Regions from separate parts of the Pantoea sp. SM3640 genome, predicted to be linked through region 2. Evidence: predicted binding sites of a transcription regulator. Region 2 holds the regulator's gene; each other region holds the start of a gene.
What was found. Region 2 encodes LexA, which represses DNA repair genes until DNA is damaged. Its sites were predicted from a motif close to TNCTGTATGTACATACAGNA; they were not measured.

Region 1 (7,470 bases), 1.1 Mb from region 2:
GACAACATCAACAAAGTCACCGCCAGCCCGGCCATGAAAACGCTGCCGGAAGATCTGCAGCAGACCTTGCGCGAGCTGAACCGCAGCATGAAGGGCCTGCAGCCAGGTTCGCCTGCCTACAGCAAGCTGGTCGGCGATATGCAGCGTCTGGATCAGGTGTTGCGTGAACTCCAGCCAGTGTTGAGAACGCTAAACACCAAGAGCAATGCGCTGGTATTTGAGGCGAAACCGGGACAGGATCCCCAGCCGAAGAGGGCGAAACAGTGAAAAAAGGATTGATACTTTGTGCCGCGCTGGTGTTGAGTGCGTGCAGCAGCAGCGTTGACAATACCTGGTATCAGCTGCCCTCCGGGGCGGCGTCCATGCAGGTCACCAGCAGTCAGCTGAATGAAGCGCAGCCGATGTTATGGGTGCAGCAGGTGACGGTGCCGGACTATCTGGCAGGTAATGGACTGGTTTACCAGACCAGCGATGTCAAATATGTTATCGCCGCGAATAATCTCTGGGCCAGCCCGCTTGATCAGCAGTTACAGCAAACGCTGATTACTAATCTGAGCAAGGCGCTGCCTGGCCGATTAGTGGCGGGATCACCCTTAGGCGCACAGCACGACACGCTGAATGTAACCATTACAGGCTTCCAGGGACGCTACGATGGCAAAGCGATTGTCAGTGGTGAATGGACGCTGGAACATCAGGGTCGTCTGACCAAACAGGCGTTTAACCTCGTGCTGCCGCAGACTGAAGATGGCTACGATGCAATGGTCAGAACGCTGGCGGCGGGCTGGCAGCAGACCGCACAGAAGATTGCTAATAGTGTGGTTGCGTTAAATTAAGATTGATGTGAATAAATAAGCTAAGCCCCTGAACGATTGTCGTGCTTTATCGACATTGTTCAGGGGCTTTTTTATTAGCTTATTCAGAAAGATAGTGCTGGCGTATGCATCACAAAACGTCCTTAATTTTACCGATTAAGGTCACATTTATGACACTGGCATGAAGATTGGGCATTGATCTTTGGGTGCGCAGGAGGTAGAACATAAGGGTGGTTGAACATTAATTCACCACTTTTCTTTCCACCAGATTCCACAGACCTTACATGAGGGACACGGAGTATGAAGAGACAGAAACGAGACCGCCTCGAACGCGCCCATTCACGTGGTTATCAGGCAGGCATTACTGGACGCTCAAAAGAGATGTGTCCGTATCAGTTGATTGACGCTAAGTCTCACTGGTTGGGAGGTTGGCGACAAGCCATGGAGGACAGGTCGGTAGCTGCATAACCGGATGTCACTGAAAAGGGAATATAACCTCCGCCATGCGCGGAGGTTTTTGTTTCCGGGGGAAACGCTTAGAAAGCGGCGGTATCTTTAAACAGGCCGACTTTCAGATCGCTGGCGGTATAGATCAGATTACCGTCAACCAGCACTTCACCATCTGCCACGCCCATCACCAGTTTGCGATTAATGACGCGTTTGAAATGAATGCGGTAAGTGACTTTCTTCGCTTCTGGCAGGACCTGTCCGGTGAATTTCACTTCACCCACGCCCAGCGCACGACCTTTACCTTCGCCGCCCAGCCAGCCCAGATAGAAACCGACCAGCTGCCACATGGCATCCAGGCCCAGACAACCCGGCATTACCGGATCGCCAATAAAGTGACAGCCGAAGAACCAGAGATCAGGATTGATATCCAGCTCCGCTTCAACAAAGCCTTTATCATATTTTCCGCCGTCTTCGGTCATTTTGACCACGCGGTCCATCATCAGCATGTTGCCAGATGGAAGCGGCGGACCATTTTCGCCAAACAGTTCACCACGACCTGACAGAATCAGATCTTCTTTGGTATAGGATTCGCGTTTATCTACCATGTTTTCAATAAGCCTTGTTTTAGTGAATCACGAATATTAGCGAACAGTTGTACGCTGAGCAAATCGGATTAACGGTGGTTGAACCAGTTAAGCCAGCGGAGCGCCCAGGGACGTTGCGGCACGTCCGGCTGGTTAAACAGGCTAATGCGTTCCTGGATGGTATTCAGCAGGCAGTCGCCCTGACCATCTTCAGTACTCCAGATTTTACCAGTCAGGAGCGGCAGCGCTTCATCAGCACGGTCGATCGCCCAGATATGGAAGCGACCCTGTTCAACCGCTGTCACAACGGCCTGGTTAAGACTGAGATGACGCACGTTGCAGGAAGGAATAATCACACCCTGCTGACCCGTCAACTCACGCTGATGACAGATATCAAAGAAGCCTTCGATCTTCTCATTCAGTCCGCCAACCGGTTGTACGTTGCCAAATTGATCGACTGAGCCAGTCACGGCGATTTGCTGATTGATCGGCTGATTCGCCAGTGCGCTGATTAAGGCACAGAGTTCAGCCAGCGAAGCGCTATCACCGTCGACCTCGGAATAAGATTGCTCAAAGACCATCGAGGCTGAGAAGGGCAGTTGCTGATCGAGCTCCAGCTCGGCGATCAGAAATGCCTGCATGATCATCATGCCTTTAGCATGAATGTTGCCGCCCAGCTCCGCTTTGCGCTCAATATCCATGAACTCGCCATCGCCGGGATGAACCACGCAGGTAATACGAGAAGGATCGCCCCAGGCACGGGGATGACCAGGATATTCCACCACCGACAGGCCGTTAATCTGACCGACCACCTCGCCTTCGGTTTCAATCAGAATCTGTCGCAGCAGGATCTCATCACGCATCCGTTCATTGAGATAATTCTCGCGCCACAAGCGCGCTTCAAGCGCATCACGCAGCGCTTCGGCATCAAGTGCATCGCCCATCAGGGCCGACTCGCGCATCTGACGCTGCAGCCAGCGCGGGCAGAGTGGCAGCGTATCCTGATCGCCGCTGTAACGGACACCTTCTTTAATCAGCTCTGGCCAGAAGTCCGCTTCCGGCAGGGGCAGGCCCGCCTGTTGCGCCAGTTCAGCACTCCAGCGACACCAGGCCAGCATGTCATCTTCATCCAGAACCTGAATGTTCTCTTCAAATTCAGTATAGATGGCCATTTCATGCGCTTCAGGGTCTAGCTCCTGAAAATCCGCCAGCGCTTCCCGGTCGCCGCACAGGACCAGGTTAAGGTTGAGTGGCAACGGAGGAATCGAGACAGGCAGCGGCCGGCGTTCATCCTGAGATGTCCACTCAACATAGCCTTGCTCAATACACTTTTTCAGGCGCAGCCAGAGAATCGGCTGCGTCAGCAGGCTACGCAGTGACAGTACCAGCGTGCCGCCATTGGCGCGATGGATAAGCCCTGGCTCGAGCTGGATGCGATCTTTATACTGGCGCACGCAGCCAAATAACTGCTCCATCTCAATCCACTCAGCAAAGTGAATACCACCCTGACTGGTGAATGGGCGTTGCGGATCGGAAGGAGGCTGAAGCGTGACGTTGTCAGCCATGATATGGTAATCACCGCCGGACAGAGTGGTACTGTCAGTCATGACCCGCTGCGCGGCCTGAACGATAAAGGTCAGATAATCGCGATTCTCCTGGCTTCGAACCAGCAGCAACGGGAATCCCTGCGTCTGGTGATGTAAATGCGCCAGTGCATTCAGCAACCGGGGCTGTACCGTTGCCAGAGCATCAGTTTCTTCATCAGCAATTCGGGAGAAAACGGATTGGTATTGCGCGCTATCCGGCTGTAAGGTCTGCCACGTAAGTTGAGTGCTGGTCAAAATAATCGCATTTGTCTGTTTTAAGAAAAGCGAGATTATACAGGATTCACCCTTGTTAAGCACTGCAGACTTCCTGTTGAAGATGTGATGATGGCAGCATGTTTTTCGTTGCTGCATCCGGGAAAAAAGCTGTTATTCTTAGCCCGTTACGTGATCACGATGAGATTCCGATGAAATACCAGCAACTCGAAAATCTTGAATGTGGATGGAAGTGGAAATACCTGGTGAAAAAACATCGGGAAGGTGAACTGATCACGCGTCACCTTGAGTTAAGCGCGGCGCAGGCGGCAGTGGATAAACTGCTGGCGATGGAAAACAATCCGGTGACGGTGAATGAGTGGATTGCAGAACATATTCATTCCGATCTTGATAACCGACTGAAGCAGACCATCCGTGCCCGGCGGAAACGCCATTTCAATGCTGAACATCAGCACACCCGTAAAAAATCGATAGACCTGGAGTATCTGGTCTGGCAGCGGCTGGCAGGCCTGGCTCAGCGGCGCGGCTGCACGCTTTCAGAAACGATTGTTCAGCTGATAGAAGATGCGGAACGCAAAGAGAAATATGCTACTCAGATGTCGAGTCTGAAGCAGGATTTGCAGGCAATTCTGGGTAAATCGGGTTCAGAGAGCGAGTAAGCGGGCAGGGGATTTCAGAGTGTGTGCGCTGACGGAACGATTACTGGCATAAAAAAACCCCGCCTTAGCGGGGTTTTTTATGACGTGTGAACTTAAGCCTGTGGCTGAGTTACAACGTCTTTGATGCCTTTAACATCGATTTCTACACGACGGTCCGGAGACAGGCAATCGATCAGGGCATTACGGCCTTTCACGCTGTCACAGGTGTTGCCGGTAACTGGGTTAGATTTACCCATGCCACGTGCAGAGATCTTGTTAGAAGGGATACCTTTAGATACCAGGTAATCTACGACTGACTGAGCACGTTTCTCAGACAGTTTCTGGTTGTACTGCTCTGAACCGATGCGATCGGTGAAGCCCAGTACGACAACGGAACCATCTTTAGGATCCATTGAGCTCAGCTGGCTGTACAGCTGATCCAGAGCCTGCTGGCCTTCTGGCTTCAGGGTAGATTTATTGAAGGTGAACAGAACGTCAGACTTCAGAGTGAAACGCTTGGTTTCAACAACTGGAGCTGGTGCTGGAGCCGGAGCTGGAGCCGGAGCAGCGACGTCATCCTGACCGAAGCGGTATGAAACGCCTACGCTCAGCATGCCATTGTCTGGACGGGTACCAACGGTCTGTGCATCACCGATGTTGTTAACCCACTGGTAATCCAGACGGGTAGCCCAGTTTTTGGTCAGTGCATATTCAACACCAACTGCAGCCAGCGGAGATACGCCGGTGTCGTGGTCGCTGATGCGGCCAGTAGTTGGGTTAGTCTGCGTTGCATCTGCGCGCCATACCATGCCGCCCAGACGAGTATACACGTCCAGATCGTCATAGATTGGGTAGCTCAGTTTAGCAGCCAGCTGAACGCCTTGTGCTTTGAATGCGCCGTTAGTAACAGTACCTTTGTTAGGCATGCGGCCCAGCCAGTCATAGCCCAGCTCGAAGCCCAGGTATGGGTTTGCCTGATAACCAACGAACGCACCTGCGCCCAGCTGGCTTTCATGAGTTGGACCGTTGTTGTTCTCGTAACCGTTACCGTAGTAACCAGTGTCGTGATACTGAGACCAGCCCAGTTTAGCACCGGTGTACCAGGTGTCATCTTTCGGAGCGGCCTGCGCTACGGTAGCGAAGCCAGCCAGTGCCACTGCAATTGCGATAGCTGTCTTTTTCATTTTGCGCCTCGTTATCATCCAAATAGGCAATGAGCAAAAAGGTTGCTCTTGGTTTAAATCCTTCGCCGGGTCAAAACGCTCGCTTATGACTCTACCGCAAAAAACGGAGGTTATTGAGCACCCTGGCGAGATAAAGTCTACAACGAGATTGGAAACTTACAAGTATGATGTGAGGCGCTTCTGTAAAAAAACAGCGATTTATACACAATTTCTAACAATTAGCCTGGTAGTATTGTCGCGGCAAAAAGCCTTAAAAACCTGCTAAACCATTGTCACAGCTCGAACTAACAGAATCAGTGGTTTAGCGACGACAGATAAGAAAAATAGCTTGGGAAACTTCTGATTTTTACTTAATGAAACAAATCCGACTGAATTTTTATCGCACTTTGCGGTCTGAGAGGCGCTTCCGATGTCCCGCTTGCCCGCAAAATCAAACCCAGCGCCTCACCCTCTGCCGCCGCATTTTCAAGTTGACGGCGCTCATCTTCGTCAAGGTCATAAGGAATCCATGCCAGAACGACACTGTAGTTTCCTGTGCGTAATGCCTTGACCATCGCCTCCACCGCATTCAGACGTTCAGAATCGGCGATATGCATACTTTTATCCAGCGGTAATCCCGACTCCTGCATCCAGGTGCGATTCAGTTTATGTGCCGGTGTTAGCCACAACTGCCAGCGTGATTGCTGACTCAGCTGCTGTAATAATGGCAACAACAGCATCTGCATCATACCGGGCTGCTCGCTGCAGCGTAACTCAGTAATTCCACCGCCCTGAGAGGCCGGAACGGAAGAGGACGCGTAATGATGAGCATAGCGTGCATTATCAGGATGTTGGGTTCGCATAAGTTAATCACCAGCAGTTGACTGTATGAATATACAGTACTGTCATCCTGGATAAAGATCAACCCAAATTTCTGAAAACGCCTCGCAAAAACGCGACAAGATTAGTTGAAGCATTATTTATTCATTGAACCCGATGACACTTTTTTCTATCTTCTAATTGCCTGATACCCAAGGCAATTTAAGAAATATTTCTGACATGGAGGTGGTGCAATGAAAAAGGTGAACCCAGTCGTAGAGCGCTCCAGAACGCGTCTGGCCTCGTTGGGGCCGATAGAGTCCCGCACCCAGTTTGGGGGGTACGCTCTGGCTGTCGAAAGTGTGGTTTTTGCCTTAATTAATAAAGACGAACTCTATCTGCGGGCCAGTGAACCCCTGCGCGAGTACATTGCCGATCGCCCGCTGCAACCCTTAATTTTTCGCAAGCGGGGAAAACTGGTCAGCCTCAATTACTTTCAGGTTGATGAGGCATTATGGCGCGATTCTGACCATCTGCTGGCGCTCTCTGCCGCCTCTTTAGAGACGGCGAAGCTGGAGCTGCAGGACAGGCAAGCCTCTCCAAGGCTGAAAGATTTGCCTAATCTCAGCGTACGCATGGAAATGATGCTCTTTGAAGCGGGCGTGATGAGCGTCAATCATCTCTATCAGATAGGGGCCAAACAGTGCTGGCTGAAGCTAAAAGCGATCAACCAGCATGTGGGGTTTCAGACATTACTGGCACTGCAGGGGGCTATTATGGGCCACCATGCGGCTGCGCTGCCGCAGGCAACCCGGGCGGAGCTGAATGCATGGTTCCAGCGCACGCTTTTATCAAACCCGGACCTCAGAAGCAGTGACAGCTAGTCACTAATAAGCGTGCGGCGCAGGCGAGCCACATCGGGCATTAATGCCACCAGCAGACCGAGTTGCTGGAGCACCAGCGGCGCACGCGTATCTGCATCTGCAGCCAGCTGGCTGATTCGCTGAGCCAGTTGCTGGCGCATCGCTTCAACATGTTCATCGCTGACCACGTCCGTCTGGAGCACATCTTCGACATAGCAAACCGTATCATCCAGTAAGGTGAGCAGGTCCGGCGCAGTAATTTTATCGCGGTGAGCGCCCAGCGCGGAAATGTAGCTCAGAAATGAGTGATTGGAGCAGAGC
Region 2 (7,470 bases):
ATTGGCGTGAAGTCGACGGCGATTTTGTTTGGCCGTTTCGATAAGCTGATTATTGGTCTGCTGCAACTGGCAACCCTGCTGCTGATGGCGCTGGTGGGCATGATGCTGCATCTGAACGGCGCCTTCTACTGGACGCTGCTGCTGGCGGCTGCGCTGTTTGTTTATCAGCAGAAGCTGATCGCCGGGCGCGAACGCCAGCCCTGTTTCCAGGCTTTCCTGAATAACAATTATGTCGGGATGGTGCTGTTCCTGGGCGTACTGATGAATACGCCGCCGTTCAGTCAGCTGTTCTGATAGAGAGTTTTGGGCATAAAAAAGGCGACCTCATGAGGTCGCCTTTTTACTGGGCGCGTGTGTCAGTCGTGCGCCACCGCGGTTTCAATCGTCATGCGCACATCACTGGTGACCAGGTCAGCCAGGATATGCCAGGTCGCCAGAGTCTGCGCGACATCGGCATCACCGCTGTCGCTGATATACCCTTCGTCACGCAGCGTCAGCACCAGTGAGGTAAAGACCGCTTTGTCGAAGAACTCCGGCGCATTGATACCGTGCAGCACCGACAGACGCTGTGCCAGCGTCCGGCTCTCTTTCTCCAGCGTGCCACGGTTAATCGTCGGCTTGGCGCTGAGAATCGAGAAGGTAATGGCATAACGCTGCAGCGTTTCGCGCACACCGGCAGCCAGCAGTTGCAGCGTGCGGTAGCGCGCCGCAGTAAAGCGCAACTCACCGGCTTCGAAGGTAATCAGGCCCTGACGCGCCAGCTCCTGACTGATATCGGTCAGCAGTTGCGGCAACTCATCGGTCTGCCAGCGCAGGAACAGTTCGCTCTTCAGCATCGGGTAGATCAGGCTTACCTGACGCAGCAGTTCGGCTTCAGTCAGCGTCTGATGCTGCTGAACTATGGCGGCAATCAGCGACGGCATCACCAGCATGTGATGAATATTGTTGCGATAGTAGGTCATCAGCACCGCCTGCTCACGCGGCAGAATGATGATGTCGCCGATACTGTCCTTTTCATTCTCAAACTTATTCATACCCATGGCGTGATCCAGCAGCGCTTCCGCTGAAAGATCGGGTACGGTCGCGTTAGGTGAATAAGGCACATTGCGCAGCAGCTGGGTATAGCATTCCAGCTGTTCAATCAGCTGTTCACGGGTGAGTGAGCGCTGACGTGACGCCAGCAAAGCGGTAACACAGAGGTTCATGGCATTGGCCGCGCCCGCTTCATTGATACGTACCATCAGGCTGGCCGCGATATCATTGACCGTCGGTGTTAACCAGCTCGGACGCTGCGGCTCAATCGGATCGATGGCATCGCGCCATTCCGGTACCTGCTTGTTGAGATAGTTGACCAGCGGCAGCGGTTCGCCAAAGTTAACGTAACCCTGACCGAGATTGCGCAGCTTGCGCAAGCCACGCACCATCTGCATGAAGCCCTCTTTCTCTTTCGCCGCGCCGCGCAGTTCTTTGGCGTAAGTACCCACTTCCATCACGTGCTCATAGCCGATGTAGATCGGCACCAGCGTGATCGGGCGGTTACCGCCGCGCAGCATCGCCTGCAATGTCATGGCTAAGGTGCCGGTTTTCGGGTCCAGCAGACGGCCGGTACGAGAACGTCCACCCTCGACAAAGTACTCAACCGAATAGCCGCGGGTAAACAGCTCGCCGAGATATTCACGGAACACCGTGGCGTAGAGCTTGTTGCCTTTAAAAGTACGACGAATAAAGAATGCGCCCAGACGACGGAAAATCGGGCCGGCTGGCCAGAAGTTGAGGTTGATACCGGCAGCAATGTGTGGCGGGACCAGGCCCTGATGATAGAGCACGTAGGAGAGCAGCAGATAATCCATGTGGCTGCGATGGCACGGCACATAGACAATCTCGTGGCCATCCTGCGCCAGCTGGCGCACTTTTTCGCCGCCATTAACGTTGATGCCCTGATAGAGACGACTCCATAGCCAGCCCATCACGCGGTCAGTAACGCGAATCGCTTCATAAGAGAAGTTGGCGGCAATTTCTTCCATCATCTCGACAGCATTCTGCTGCGCTTTCTCATGGGAGATTTTTTTGCTGCGTGCTTCATCTTCGACGGCTTTTTCAATCGCTTTGGATTGCAGCAGACGGTTAAAGAGATCCTGACGCGCCGGTAACCGCGGGCCAATCGCCGCCAGCCGCTGACGGGCAAAATGGATGCGCGCCACGCGAGCCAGCTTCTGGGCGATCGACTTATCCGTACCGTGTTCCGTGGCCATGCGGCGCAGCGAAACGGTCGGCGAGAAGCGAACAAAACTGTCGCGTCCGTGCCAGATCACCGCAAAGAATTTCTGTACGCCGTTCAGCACCCGCAGGTGTGGCGTGGCTTCGCCCTGGACTTCACGTCCTGGTGCGCGGCCAAACATCACCGTGACCGGCAGCATCTGGATATCCAGCGTAGGATTATTGCGATGCAGATCGAGGTAATCGTGAAAGATTTTCACCGATTCCACGCTGGGCACGAAATAGGGAAAGACGCGCGGGCCATCGTGGATAAATACGTGGCGCGGCAGCAGTGAACCATCAATCTCCAGCGGAGAGAGTGGGTCAGGCAGATGATGCCGCAGACACTGCGCGCGTAAAGTCAGTAAGTCGGCCTTCGAATCGTAAGGCAAAACATACATAATAGGTCGGGTCGGATCCAGACCATGTTCAGACACGGGATCGGCCGGAATGGCCTTACTTTTTACCAAAAACGACAGTGGTAAATTAAGCAATTTGTAATAGAGTTTACGCCAACCTGACATAGACAACATGAAGCCTCTTGTTAGCAAAGCGCCGCAAGCATACCAGAAAGTGCAGCGAAGATCTGTGGTGGTGCCAATTGCACGCAGCCCAGACATTGACGTCAATCCGATAAAAGGGTTCCCACATCATGGCAAATAATGCCACCGGACTTATCAGAATAGTTAAAGCCGCAGGTTACTCCTGGCAGGGACTGCGTGCCGCCTGGCAACATGAAGCGGCGTTTCGTCAGGAGGCACTGGCTGCGCTGGTCGCCATTATTATCGCCTGCTGGCTGGATGTCGATGTGGTCTCACGCATCCTGATGATTGGGTCGGTGGTGCTGGTGGTCATTGTTGAAATCCTCAATAGCGCCATTGAAGCGGTCGTTGACCGCATCGGTCAGGAGCATCATCCGCTGGCGGGCCGGGCCAAAGATATGGGCTCTGCGGCGGTACTGATCAGCATCTTACTGGCACTGTTTGTCTGGATCGCGCTGCTCTGGACACATTTGCGATAAGCGTTCCATATCGCGCCGGAAGCCGCGTTTTGCCTGACAATCGGTTTCCATTTCGCCAATACCTGTATATACTCACAGCGACTGTATAAACAACCAGGGGGCGGGATGAAAGCATTAACCAGCAGGCAGCAGCAGGTCTATGACCTGATTCGCGACCATATTTCTTCAACAGGCATGCCGCCTACGCGCGCAGAGATTGCTGCACAACTGGGCTTCCGCTCACCGAATGCGGCAGAAGAGCACCTGAAAGCGCTGGCGCGTAAAGGCGTTATCGAGATCGTTTCCGGTGCATCGCGCGGCATTCGTCTGCTAATGGAAGAAGAAGCCTCAGAAGGCATACCGTTGATTGGCCGGGTTGCTGCCGGTGAGCCGATCATGGCGCAGGAACATATCGAAACCCACTACAAGGTCGATCCGGGCCTGTTTAAGCCGTCTGCCGACTTCCTGCTGCGCGTCAGCGGAATGTCGATGAAAGATATCGGGATTATGGATGGCGACCTGCTCGCGGTACATAAAACCCAGGATGTACGCAACGGCCAGGTTGTCGTTGCCCGCATTGATGATGAAGTCACCGTTAAGCGCTGGAAAAAGCAGGGTGCTATCGTGCATCTGCTGCCTGAAAACAGTGATTTTGACCCGATTGTTGTCGATACCCGTGCACAGTCCCTGACCATTGAAGGTCTGGCGGTTGGTGTGGTGCGCAACGGCGAGTGGCTCTGATTTGAGGCCTGCGTGCATTCGCCTTTTCTGATGCTATTCTGTCTGCCCTAATTTTGTCGCTGCCTGTTTTGCGCAGCGACACCGAGCACGGAACGGCGAATGCGCTTTATCACGGCAACCGATAAAAATCTCTGGCGGCTTGCGCTGCCAATGATCCTTTCAAATATCACCGTTCCCTTACTGGGGGTGGTTGATACGGCAGTAATAGGTCATCTCGACAGCCCTGTCTATCTTGGCGGGGTTGCGGTCGGGACCACGGTGACCAGCTTCCTCTTTATGCTGCTGCTTTTCCTTCGAATGAGTACGACTGGCCTTACGGCGCAGGCGTTTGGTGCGGGCGATAAAACTGCGCTGGCACGCGCGCTGACGCAGCCGCTGATTATTGCGCTGCTGGCAGGTGTACTGTTCATCGCTTTACGTTATCCGATTATTCAGCTGGCGACCCATCTGGTTGGCGGCAATCCCGCGGTACTGGAACAGGCGGCGCTGTTTATTCAGATTCGCTGGCTCAGCGCGCCTGCTACGCTGGCAAATCTGGTCATTCTGGGCTGGCTGCTGGGCGTGCAGTATGCGCGCGCGCCGGTGATCCTGCTGGTGGTGGGCAATGTGGTTAATATCGTGCTCGATCTCTGGCTGGTGATGGGTCTGCACTGGGGTGTCGCGGGTGCAGCAACCGCCACGGCGCTGGCGGAGTACATTACGCTGGGTGTCGGCAGCATCATGGTCTGGCGGGTCCTGAAGCTGCGCGGCATTTCGCTAAGCCTGTTGAAGCAGAGCTGGCGCGGTGACAGCGGCCGACTGCTGCGGCTGAACCGGGATATCATGCTGCGCTCACTAATGCTGCAACTCTGTTTCGCCTCGCTGACCGTGCTGGGCGCGCGGCTTGGCCCGGATGTGGTGGCAGTTAACGCGGTATTGCTGATGTTCATTACGTTCACGGCCTATGCGCTGGATGGCTTCGCCTACGCGGTTGAAGCGTTTGCCGGCGAGGCGCATGGTGCAAAAGATGGCAGCAAACTGTGGCATGTCTGGCACTCTGCCTGTCGGCAGGCGGTGGTGGTGGCGCTTTTCTTCTCGCTGATCTATGCCATTGCTGGCTCGCAGATTGTTACCCTGTTGACCTCCCTTCCTTCGCTGCAACAAAGTGCTGACCGCTATCTGGTCTGGCAGATCGTTATGCCGCTGATCGGCGTCTGGTGTTATCTGCTGGATGGGATGTTCATCGGCGCGACGCGCGGACGTGAGATGCGTAATAGCATGGTGATAGCAGCAGCAGGCTACTTTCTGACGCTGTTGAGCGTACCGGCGCTGGGCAATCACGGACTGTGGCTGGCGGTAACGGTTTTCCTGGCGCTGCGCGGTCTGTCACTGTGGCTCATCTGGCGCAGGCACTGGCGTCAGAACAGCTGGTTTGATGCCTGACGCTGCACAGATTGATACAGATTATTCCGTATTATTCCGGGTTTTTGAATCTGGTTGCTACAATTAACTTTATCCGGCGCAGTTAACCAGCGCTTTATATCGTTATTTTGTTAAGTAACAAGATAATTGTTAAACCCCGAGGATTGGAGGTCTGCCATGAATAAAGACGAAGCGAGCGGCAACTGGAAGCAGTTCAAAGGCACAATGAAAGAGAAATGGGGCAAGCTGACCGACGATGACATGCAGGTTATCGAAGGCAAACGCGATCAGCTGGTCGGCAAAATCCAGGAACGTTATGGCTATGCGAAAGATGAAGCAGAGCGTGAAGTGACGGACTGGGAAGGCCAGAATAAAGACCACCGCTGGTAATGCAGCGCTGATCAGTTAACACATTCCGGTGCACCCGCACCGGAACCACACAAGGATGCGCCAGTTACCCGCGTTTTCCCCGCTTTTTCCCCTCATCCTGATGATCGTGTTCGCAGCTTTCATGGTGCGTACAGGCTTCTACTGCAGCACAATTTTCACATAAACCATGCGCTTCAATCACACTGTGGCGTAAAGCGAACTGCGCTTCACCCGCCAGCGTCGCGATAATCTTCTCCACGCCCTGCGCCTGTTTCTCCGTTACTGCTGCACAGCGGTCGCAGATCAGCATCACTGAGGTATGTGCCGGTGCCTCGAAGTGGTGACACATAACGTAGCTATTGTTGGACTCCACCCGATGTATGAAACCCTGCTCCAGCAGGAAATCCAGCGCACGATAGACGGTGGGCGGCTTGGCCTGCGGTTCGCTGATGCGGAGTTGATCCAGCAGATCGTAGGCGCTGATCGAGCCAGGCTGTTCGGCCATCAGGCGCAATACCTCAGCACGCTGCGAAGTCAGACGTACACCGCGCTGCAGGCACATTTTTTCAGCCTGAATCAAAATTTGCTGCGATGTCATGTTTGTCATGAAAAATTCTCCGCTGGATAAGTGATGTTATTTTATCACACATAGTTTTGCGGCGCTGATGTTCGTTTTCGCCTGTTAAAACAGCATTATTTGCCTGTTAAAACAGCATTTTAAGAATTTAAGCCGCTATCTATCTCAAATCTGACGAGAAATCAGATCCATTCTCAATCGACATGAAGCGGAATTTGTTGGCATTTTGCTTTGCATCTCACTGAGTTAAGAAGTAATGTTCAGAAAGACTTAAGGAAAGTCTGGCAGTATTTGAAATAACCCGACACAGTCTGAACAATTACAACGGTTTTTTGATTGGAAAACGTCCAATCCTTTGAATTAAGACACTGTTTCCTTTGAATTCACAGCAATAACGCGTTAGCCAGGGTTCACAATAGGGCTAACAAACTATTCAGTCGTTGAATGTTTCAATGACAATTTCTCAGGTGATGGCAGGCAAATGGTGAAAAAATCCGCTCAACGTTCAGCGCTGAAGTATTCCGCTGCAGCGACCGCGCTTTTCCTTTCTTCTTCCGCCATGGCGGCAGGGACCTGGTATGATGCACGTAATGACGCCATGGGCGGCACCGGCGTAGCATCTTCTGTTTATGGCTCAGCAGTGCTGGCGAACCCGGCATTAATGACGCGTGCTAAATCTGACGATAACGTCAGCATTATTATTCCCTCGGCAGGAATTCAGGTTACTGACAAAGATAAGCTGATTGATAAAGTCGATGATATTACCGACACAGTGGATCGCTATCGCGACGTGATTGGTAACCTGACTTTTGCGGATTATCTGCGTGGCTACCCTGAACTGCGTGCTGCCTCCGGCGATGTTGCTGACAAGCTCAGCGATTTGCGCGGTAACAAAGCGGACGGCAGTGCAGGCGTGGCCGTGGCCGTCACGATCCCTAATGAGACCCTGCCTTTTGCGTTTATTACCAAAGCCTACGGTACGGCGCACGTCCGTGCCAACGTGGTCCAGGGTGATATCGACTATCTGCGCGGTGTTGCTAACGGAACGGTGCTGCCACGTCCTGGCGATCAAAATAACCTTCGCTCCAGTGCAAATGGCTTAGCGGCACTCACCATTGATTATGGT
Region 3 (7,470 bases), 1.6 Mb from region 2:
TAGAGATCAGCAGATCCCGAATCCGCGCATCACCCCGCGCGCCCATCGCCTGGAAAAAGTATTGCATCGCTACACGAATCTCACCCTCGACGCCGCCGATAGCCTGCTGTAACAGCATGGCAAACTCTGGATCGGGCTTCTCTACACGAACCGGGAATTGAAGTTTTGATGAATGATGAAACATGATTATTTTCCTCGTCTGTGTTTGCAGTGGATGCAGAAAAAGCCTGGACACAGATATTGGATAAATAAAGCGAACCGAGAGCAATTAATCGCAATTTAAGGTGAAATAAGCGGCAAAAACGGTAAATAGTAGCGCTATATGTGGTCCGGCAGGGGAGGCTATGCGGGAGGTAAAAAAGAGGCGGGTGATGCAGTGCAGCAGCAATAAAAAAGCCCCTTTAAAAGGGGCCGATTCCGTAGTGGAAAAGCATCCGTGCTAATTCGCGTTCCGTCATAACAGACACAGGTTTTTAGCTTTCGCTGGTAGCTGTTGCACGCTGCAGAACATGTTCAAGAGCCTGACGGTAAATATCCTGCTTAACCACGTCGCGCTCGCTCTCCAGGTGGTGAATCAGGCCCAGCACGATGTCTTTATCGGAGACATGGGCTTTGGCTCGTGCGAGTTCAGCATGGACCGCGGCGATAACCTGTTTTTCAGTCGTCAGCGCTGTACCAGAGTTCATGAAGTAATCAGAAATCTGAGACTCTGTATTCATCGTTGTTTGCATGTCAGGCCTCATAAGAAATTGGGGAGGAATGCGTCGATTCAGAGCCGGTAACCGGCTGACGCAAAAAAAATTGCATCTGAAGGTGGAAATCCACAACACCTTCAGATGCGGTGCAAAGCACACTCGTTACAAGTGATTTAACATCACGAGACAAAGTTATACAAGAATGGCAAAGTTGTACAATAAAATTTGACAAAAGATCACTGGTCAGAGGTGTTGAGGGGCAGGCAGACAACGGAAGCGTATCGGGCTTTCAGTCTTTATCTGAGTTAATTCAGGGTTTTAAAGGATTTTTTTCCGCAGGATGATAGCGTCCGCTGGTGCGTAACGCCTCTTTTTTTCCGCCGTGCGAAAACGATACAATAGCCGTTCAGCCAGACATTTCAGCCAAAAACCTGTACAGGCCGTACAGGTTTTTTGCGCAGGGAGAGCGGACAACGCAACATGACTGCTGCAATCCTGTCCGCCTGACAGGTCATGCCACATAATTCACTTCCCACACCTGATGCAGAAGGCTAAGGTTGAGCCCTTATTCATCACAAGGAAATGATCATGGTTCACGACTATTTTGCGATTCCGCCTGCGGGCGTGACTCAGGAACAACATAAACGTTCAGTGGCTGTAGCAGCGGCGCTTTCAGTGGCAAAGGAGTCCGTCAGCGCTTCAACGTCAGCAACCGGCTCAAAAGCCTCCTGGGACCTGCAGGCCGTGGCGAATGAAATTGGTAATCTGGCCGATGCGATTCAGGATGCGCTGGAGAGTGATAGCCAGGCGTAAACCCTAACCCGGGGACGGGGCCGGTCAGGGGATGGCAGTGTTCAGGAGCCGGTAACGTCCGGTGAGCGGACGCTGCCGGAAAGCCCTATTCCATTGCGGGTGGCTCATATTTAATATACTGGCGCAGGGCGTCATGGATTGCCTGATTGTTGCCTTCCTCCAGACCGCGTTCGGCATATTCTTTTGCCAGGGCGGCCAGCACATCGTCAAATTTCCCTTTGTAGTTGAGATTATTCAGCGCAATTTGCTGACCGAGTATCGCTTTTAATACCGTGGTCTCAACCGTTAACTGTGCAACTGCCTCTTCCAGATGTTTAATTCGATCGTCGTCTGCCATAACCCCTCCAGGCCTTAAAAAAGGCAGAATAACCAGCCCGCGTTGAATATTCAAACCTCAGCGAATGCCACAGAGTCGTTGTCAGATTTTCCTTAAGTAAAAATAATCAGCGGGTGAATTTATAAGATTAGTTACTGAAAGAAAAAAACGCTGATATTCCCGTACTGCGGCAAAAGTAACCCGTTTCTGCTTACTCTCACAGCAGTGAGAAAAAAGAGGGTTAAAAAAGTGCATTACTATCAACTCCTTTGCCTAAAAATGTTCCGTGTCACTTGATTAAATGGGGGATTAGCTATTACTGTATTTATATACAGTAATCTGAGAAAGGAGTGAAATTATGGAATTCATTAAACCTGCGGACATTCGCGCCGTTATGCCTTTACCGCTTTATATCGAACGTGTGCCGTGTGGATTTCCCTCCCCGGCGCAGGATTATGTCGAACAACGTATCGATCTCAATGCGCTGATGGTGCAGCATCCCAGCGCCACCTATTTTGTCCGCGTCAGCGGCGAGTCGATGATTGAGGCGGGCATTAACGATGGTGACATGCTGGTGGTCGACAGCTCGCTCACCGCCTCACACGGCGATATCGTGGTGGCCGCCGTCGACGGTGAATTTACCGTTAAACGTCTTCAGCTTCACCCCTGCCTGCAACTGATGCCGATGAATACCAAATTTAAACCGATCGCTATCCAGACCGAAGATGCGCTGGAGGTGTTTGGTGTAGTGACCTTTGTTATTAAATCGACACACTGACCATGTTCGCGCTGGTCGATGTGAACTGCTTTTATGCGTCGTGTGAAACCGTTTTCCGGCCGGATCTGAAAGGCAAACCGGTGGTGGTGCTGTCCAACAATGACGGCTGTGTGATTGCGCGCAGCGCCGAGGCAAAGAAAGCCGGCATTAAAATGGGCGCGCCCTATTTTAAAATGCGCGAAGAGCTGACGCGTCACGCGGTACAGGTCTTCAGTTCAAATTATGCGCTCTATGCCGACATGAGCCATCGGGTGATGACCATCCTCGAAGAGATGGCCCCCTCGGTAGAAATCTACTCGATCGACGAGGCGTTTATGGATCTCACCGGCGTGCAGAACTGCATGGCGCTGGAGACCTTTGGCCGTCAGGTCAAAGAACGGATCCGCAAAGAGACCCATCTGACCGTCGGCGTCGGTATTGCACAGACCAAAACGCTGGCCAAACTGGCGAATTTTGCGGCCAAAAAGTGGAGCAAAACCGGCGGTATTGTTGATCTGTCGGACCCCGAACGACAGAGAAAGCTGCTGGCACTGATCGATGTGGCTGACGTCTGGGGCGTGGGGCACCGGATCGGCAAACGACTCAACGCCATGGGCGTTATGACGGCGAAAGATCTGGCCGATCAAAGCACCGAATCCATTCGCAAACAGTTCAGCGTGGTGATGGAGCGTACCGTCAGAGAACTGCGTGGCGAATCCTGCCTGGAACTGGAGTCAGTGACACCGGATAAGCAGCAAATCATGTGTTCGCGTTCGTTTGGCAGCCGCATCTCCGATTATGACCAGATGCGCGAAGCCGTCTGTGCCTATGCGGAGCGCGCGGCAGAGAAACTGCGTCGTGAGAACCAGTATTGCCGTCAGATAGGGGTATTTTTGCGCACCAGCCCGCACGCAACTGACGAACCCTTTTATGGCAATCAGTCTATAGAGACGTTGCTGATCCCGACGCAGGACACCCGCGACATCATCAACGTAGCAATGGCGTGTCTGGATAACATCTGGATTAAGGGATATCGCTATATCAAGGCGGGCATCGTGCTGGGGGATTTTTTCAGTCAGGGCGTGGCCCAGCTTGATCTGTTTGATGAGCATCAGCCACGCCGCAACAGCCAGGAGCTGATGCAGCTGATGGATAAAATTAACAAAACCGGCAGCGGAAAGCTGTGGTTTGCCGGGCAGGGAATCAACAAGGCCTGGGCGATGAAGCGCGAGATGCTGTCACCTGCCTATACCACACGGGTAGCAGATTTGCCGGTGGTGGCGGTTAAGTAGGTGCGGGTCCGGCCTCCTCTGTTGCTGTCGTAACAGCGTCTGCTAAAAGCTTTTTTTATCACGCGATTAAAGTGACAGGAAGTTATCCTTTGCCTGGCCCGATTGAGTCGTTTTTCATCGGGCATTTTAAAAAAATGACCAGGTAAATATAATGGATTTCAGAGAGTTTGAAGCCAGAGTAATGCTCTGGCCTGCAATACATTTCACAGCAATCATTCAATCCCGCCACCACGACGACTATGAGATTTATGCGGTCGACGACGACAACAATATCAAAACCCGACTCTTTTTATGCTTTGCTGACAATGAGAGCCACGCCAGCCTGCTTATTAAGCAGTTTATGTTATGGCTCATCAAAATAAACGCCCAGCAACGCAGGCAGCAACGGGCAGATCGCCGCAAAGAGACCGCGTTATTATCTGAATGAGTCGTGACCGGTTTGCCCTGTAACCTGTGTCGGGTTGCAGGGCACAACCGGTTATTTCCCTTGATCATCGGGCGACAGAAACGGACATCCGTCAGTGTCAGGTCGCTGACCGATCGCCGCTATCTATACTTGTTACCCGTGCCTGGGATAGAATCCGGGCTGATTCTGACAGGAACGTACCTCCCAGACCGGTAACAATGATCACGACAGCGACAGCGCATAAAAACAAAGAGCGGGGACGCCCCAGAGAGTTCGATATTGAACAGGCTCTGGATCACGCCATGATCGTTTTCCGCCAAAAAGGGTATCACGCCACATCAATAAGCGATCTGGGTGAGGCGATGAACCTCTCCGCAGGCAGCATCTATAAGGCCTTTAAAGATAAGCGCTCGCTCTTTCTGCTGGTGTTTGAACGTTACCTGTTGCTCAGAAATACCGAGCTGCGCCGTCGTCTGGCACCCTGTATCAGCGGACGGGAAAAAATAACCGAGCTGTTGCAGTTCTATCTCGACTCGGCGCGTGCTATCGAAGGGAGGCGCGGCTGTCTGGTCGTTGCCAGCGCCATTGCGCTGCAGACGATGGATCAGGCGCTGGCGCAGCGTATTGATGAGGTAGTCCGGCGTAATCAGCGCTTCCTGGTCTCGCTGCTGGAGCTGGGGCAACGGGATGGCTCAATCGATAACACGCTGGACAGTGAAGCGGCAGCCGGTTTAATCCTCTGCATTGCTTACGGTATGCGGGTGGCAGGCAAGGTCAGCGATGTGAGCAACGAACAGCAGACGCTGGCGCTGGCATTAAAAGTACTGGGGTAATCGTTACGGGGCGGGTCAATCAATAAGCCGGCATTTCTCCGCCCGCATTTTGTCGGACAGAGAAAGTCTGCAGTGCGCTTTTCCCGGCGCTGTTTATGTGCCAGGCTTTTACGTTTTATTCTGTAGCGTAATAATTAAGGCCTGCTTCGTGAAAACCTCAATCTTACTGACACTCGTAGCCGCTATTGGCTGCTCTGTTTTTGCTGCCGAGGGGGGATTTGAAACCCGCGCAGCGAAACATCCGCTGCAACAGCAGGTGACGGAAAGCGGGGAACCGCTGACGCATTAACAGAAGTCGCTGGCAGAGAGCGTCCGCTGCTTAACGGCCAAACAGCAGGCTGATGAGAGCACGGTAGTGGCGCTCATCTTCCAGCGTAGACGCTGTTTCCAGCCGTCGAAGAAGTTTGGTGCAGATCGCTTTACGGTTTACGTTCCCGCCCGCATGCAGAATTTCCACCACCACCTGGCCCAGCGTTTCCTGCTGTGAGGGCAGGCTTGCCGCATTAAAATAACGGGCAATATCGTCTGCCGTCCGCGGCAGTCTCTGGTTCGGGTACATGGGTGATTTCCTGTCAGGTGATGGAAAAACGATCGGTTCGCGGCAAAGTTATACAAAAAAAGCGAGCCTGTATAGCTATTTCAGCGCAGAAGAGGGGGTTTTTGTGCTATCTGCATAGCGTTCAGTGATAAACAGGAAAAAGGCAAAAACTGGCGTGGTGCAGGGAAAGGCGGAAGGGCACCAGGCGAGGCCTGGCACCCTGAACCGACAGCGCCATCATTCAGCGCATTAACGATAATCTTTGAGGAAAACCGGCGCCTGTCCAGTCTCGACCAGCCAGTTTAATTCGGCGCGGTCACGCGTTGAGGCCTCGATAAAGCCTTTGAGCCAGTTGCGTGCATCAGCAATCTGTGCGACGCGCTCATCGCTGCGTTCGTTTTCAGCCATTTCACCCAGCTGGCGAATCAGTGATACCAGCGTAATCTCCTGCTCTTCAAACGCCAGATTGATTGCGGCTTCACCAAGAATCCTATGACCGATTGTTTTATCATGGTAAACCATCAGCGACCTCCTGATTGAATAACGATATGAATAGTCTAGTTAAAGGCAATCCGGACTAAAAGGTCGGAAACCGCCGATAAACGCGGTTTAAATGTTTAAAAATAAAATGAACCTTTAAGCCAAGCGATAAGTCTCTAATAAAAAACAATAAAAGCAAACGTCTGTTTTACGGGTAAAACAGTCTGAGCTATTAAGCTGGTAAAAAAGGATAGTGTTGCCTGAAATTCAGATAAGCAACAGGCAGGTGAGTCACGGTTATTGCTATGCTGCCTGCCATATTATTGCCAAAGCATGACGTATATTTCTGATTGGAATCGGCAGGTGGCAGAGAAATTCGGTCGTGCCACATGCCGTACTAAGCGCAGGCAAAAATAAAGCCGCCCGTAGGCGGCTTTATTAACTGGACGAGCGTGCCCGGTTTATTTCTTCGGTACTTCAGAGACCGCTTTAACGTCCGCTTTATTAATCTGTTGCTTCACGCCATTGGCGTCAGTGTAGGCCAGCAGGCCAGCATCTGACTCAGAAGGCTTGCCATCACTAATAATGGTGCGTCCATCGTTAGTCTGAATCGCATAACTGGTACGGGTGCAGCCGGTTAATACGGTCATACCAATCAATGCGGCGAGAGGTAAAATCAGCGCTTTTTTCATCTTATTCACCTTATATTAGTTGTCGAGTTCACTCATATTACTGATCTCATTGCGATTGATCTGCTCAGTTTTTCCTGTCTGAGCATCGCGATAAGAAACCAGGCCAGTATCTGAATCGATCTGCGGTTTACCATCAGTGACAATGGTGCGGCCATCAGTGGTCTTAATCGACTGATTCGAGGCGCAGCCTGCCAGCGTACCTAAAGAAAGCGCCAGCAAAGCAATGGCTGACAGGGATTTCATTTTCATTTTTTTCAACTCCATGAAGTATAACCAGACGTTTACAGCATAGACGGCTTTATAGAGTTTGCTGGTCCTGTCACGCTTCGCTGCCGGTTTTTTAGACAAAAAAAGGGGGGTGTAGCGATTATTCTGGGGAATGACGGCAGGGAATAGCATTTATTGCAAATGTGCACGGCTGTTTATGCCGTTTTAGCAGCGGCATTACCGGGCCGGAATAAACGTGACGCCAATGCAGGAAATAAGCACGGCAGCCGAAGCCGATATTCTTTGTTAAAGCCAGAGTCGTCCCAGGGGTAATCGTCTGCACCAGCGTTAACAGCTGATCATGTCCGCAGGCCCGATATCCTGATGACTATCGGGCCAGTGAGGAAAGGGATCAAAGAAGGGAGTCTTCGCCAGCTTTGG

Region 1: a site for LexA is predicted at 6,350-6,369, ahead of sulA (SOS-induced cell division inhibitor SulA). Genes of this name have one in related genera too.
Region 3: a site for LexA is predicted at 2,142-2,161, ahead of umuD (translesion error-prone DNA polymerase V autoproteolytic subunit). Genes of this name have one in related genera too.

The regions. Positions count from the first base shown of each region.
Region 1 is NZ_CP064872.1:2,434,385-2,441,854, reverse strand. It holds gene pqiB (intermembrane transport protein PqiB) at 1-267, shown strand, start outside; gene pqiC (membrane integrity-associated transporter subunit PqiC) at 264-833, shown strand; gene rmf (ribosome modulation factor) at 1,113-1,280, shown strand; gene fabA (bifunctional 3-hydroxydecanoyl-ACP dehydratase/trans-2-decenoyl-ACP isomerase) at 1,349-1,867, opposite strand; gene IV493_RS11400 (Lon protease family protein) at 1,936-3,804, opposite strand; gene matP (macrodomain Ter protein MatP) at 3,858-4,325, shown strand; gene ompA (porin OmpA) at 4,418-5,488, opposite strand; gene sulA (SOS-induced cell division inhibitor SulA) at 5,839-6,330, opposite strand; gene IV493_RS11380 (TfoX/Sxy family DNA transformation protein) at 6,541-7,170, shown strand; gene yccS (YccS family putative transporter) at 7,167-7,470, opposite strand, start outside.
Region 2 is NZ_CP064872.1:3,574,389-3,581,858, reverse strand. It holds gene ubiA (4-hydroxybenzoate octaprenyltransferase) at 1-294, shown strand, start outside; gene plsB (glycerol-3-phosphate 1-O-acyltransferase PlsB) at 357-2,780, opposite strand; gene IV493_RS16630 (diacylglycerol kinase) at 2,909-3,277, shown strand; gene lexA (transcriptional repressor LexA) at 3,383-3,997, shown strand; gene dinF (MATE family efflux transporter DinF) at 4,097-5,419, shown strand; gene IV493_RS16615 (CsbD family protein) at 5,576-5,788, shown strand; gene zur (zinc uptake transcriptional repressor Zur) at 5,853-6,374, opposite strand; gene traF (conjugal transfer protein TraF) at 6,826-7,470, shown strand, end outside.
Region 3 is NZ_CP064872.1:2,012,024-2,019,493, reverse strand. It holds gene IV493_RS09365 (manganese catalase family protein) at 1-184, opposite strand, end outside; gene IV493_RS09360 (biofilm development regulator YmgB/AriR family protein) at 474-731, opposite strand; gene IV493_RS09355 (hypothetical protein) at 1,284-1,508, shown strand; gene IV493_RS09350 (hypothetical protein) at 1,594-1,845, opposite strand; gene umuD (translesion error-prone DNA polymerase V autoproteolytic subunit) at 2,183-2,602, shown strand; gene umuC (translesion error-prone DNA polymerase V subunit UmuC) at 2,605-3,873, shown strand; gene IV493_RS09335 (hypothetical protein) at 4,025-4,300, shown strand; gene IV493_RS09330 (TetR/AcrR family transcriptional regulator) at 4,498-5,112, shown strand; gene IV493_RS09325 (hypothetical protein) at 5,261-5,401, shown strand; gene ycgZ (regulatory protein YcgZ) at 5,432-5,671, opposite strand; gene IV493_RS09315 (hypothetical protein) at 5,900-6,172, opposite strand; gene IV493_RS09310 (YgdI/YgdR family lipoprotein) at 6,592-6,822, opposite strand; gene IV493_RS09305 (YgdI/YgdR family lipoprotein) at 6,838-7,071, opposite strand; gene IV493_RS09300 (hypothetical protein) at 7,442-7,470, opposite strand, start outside.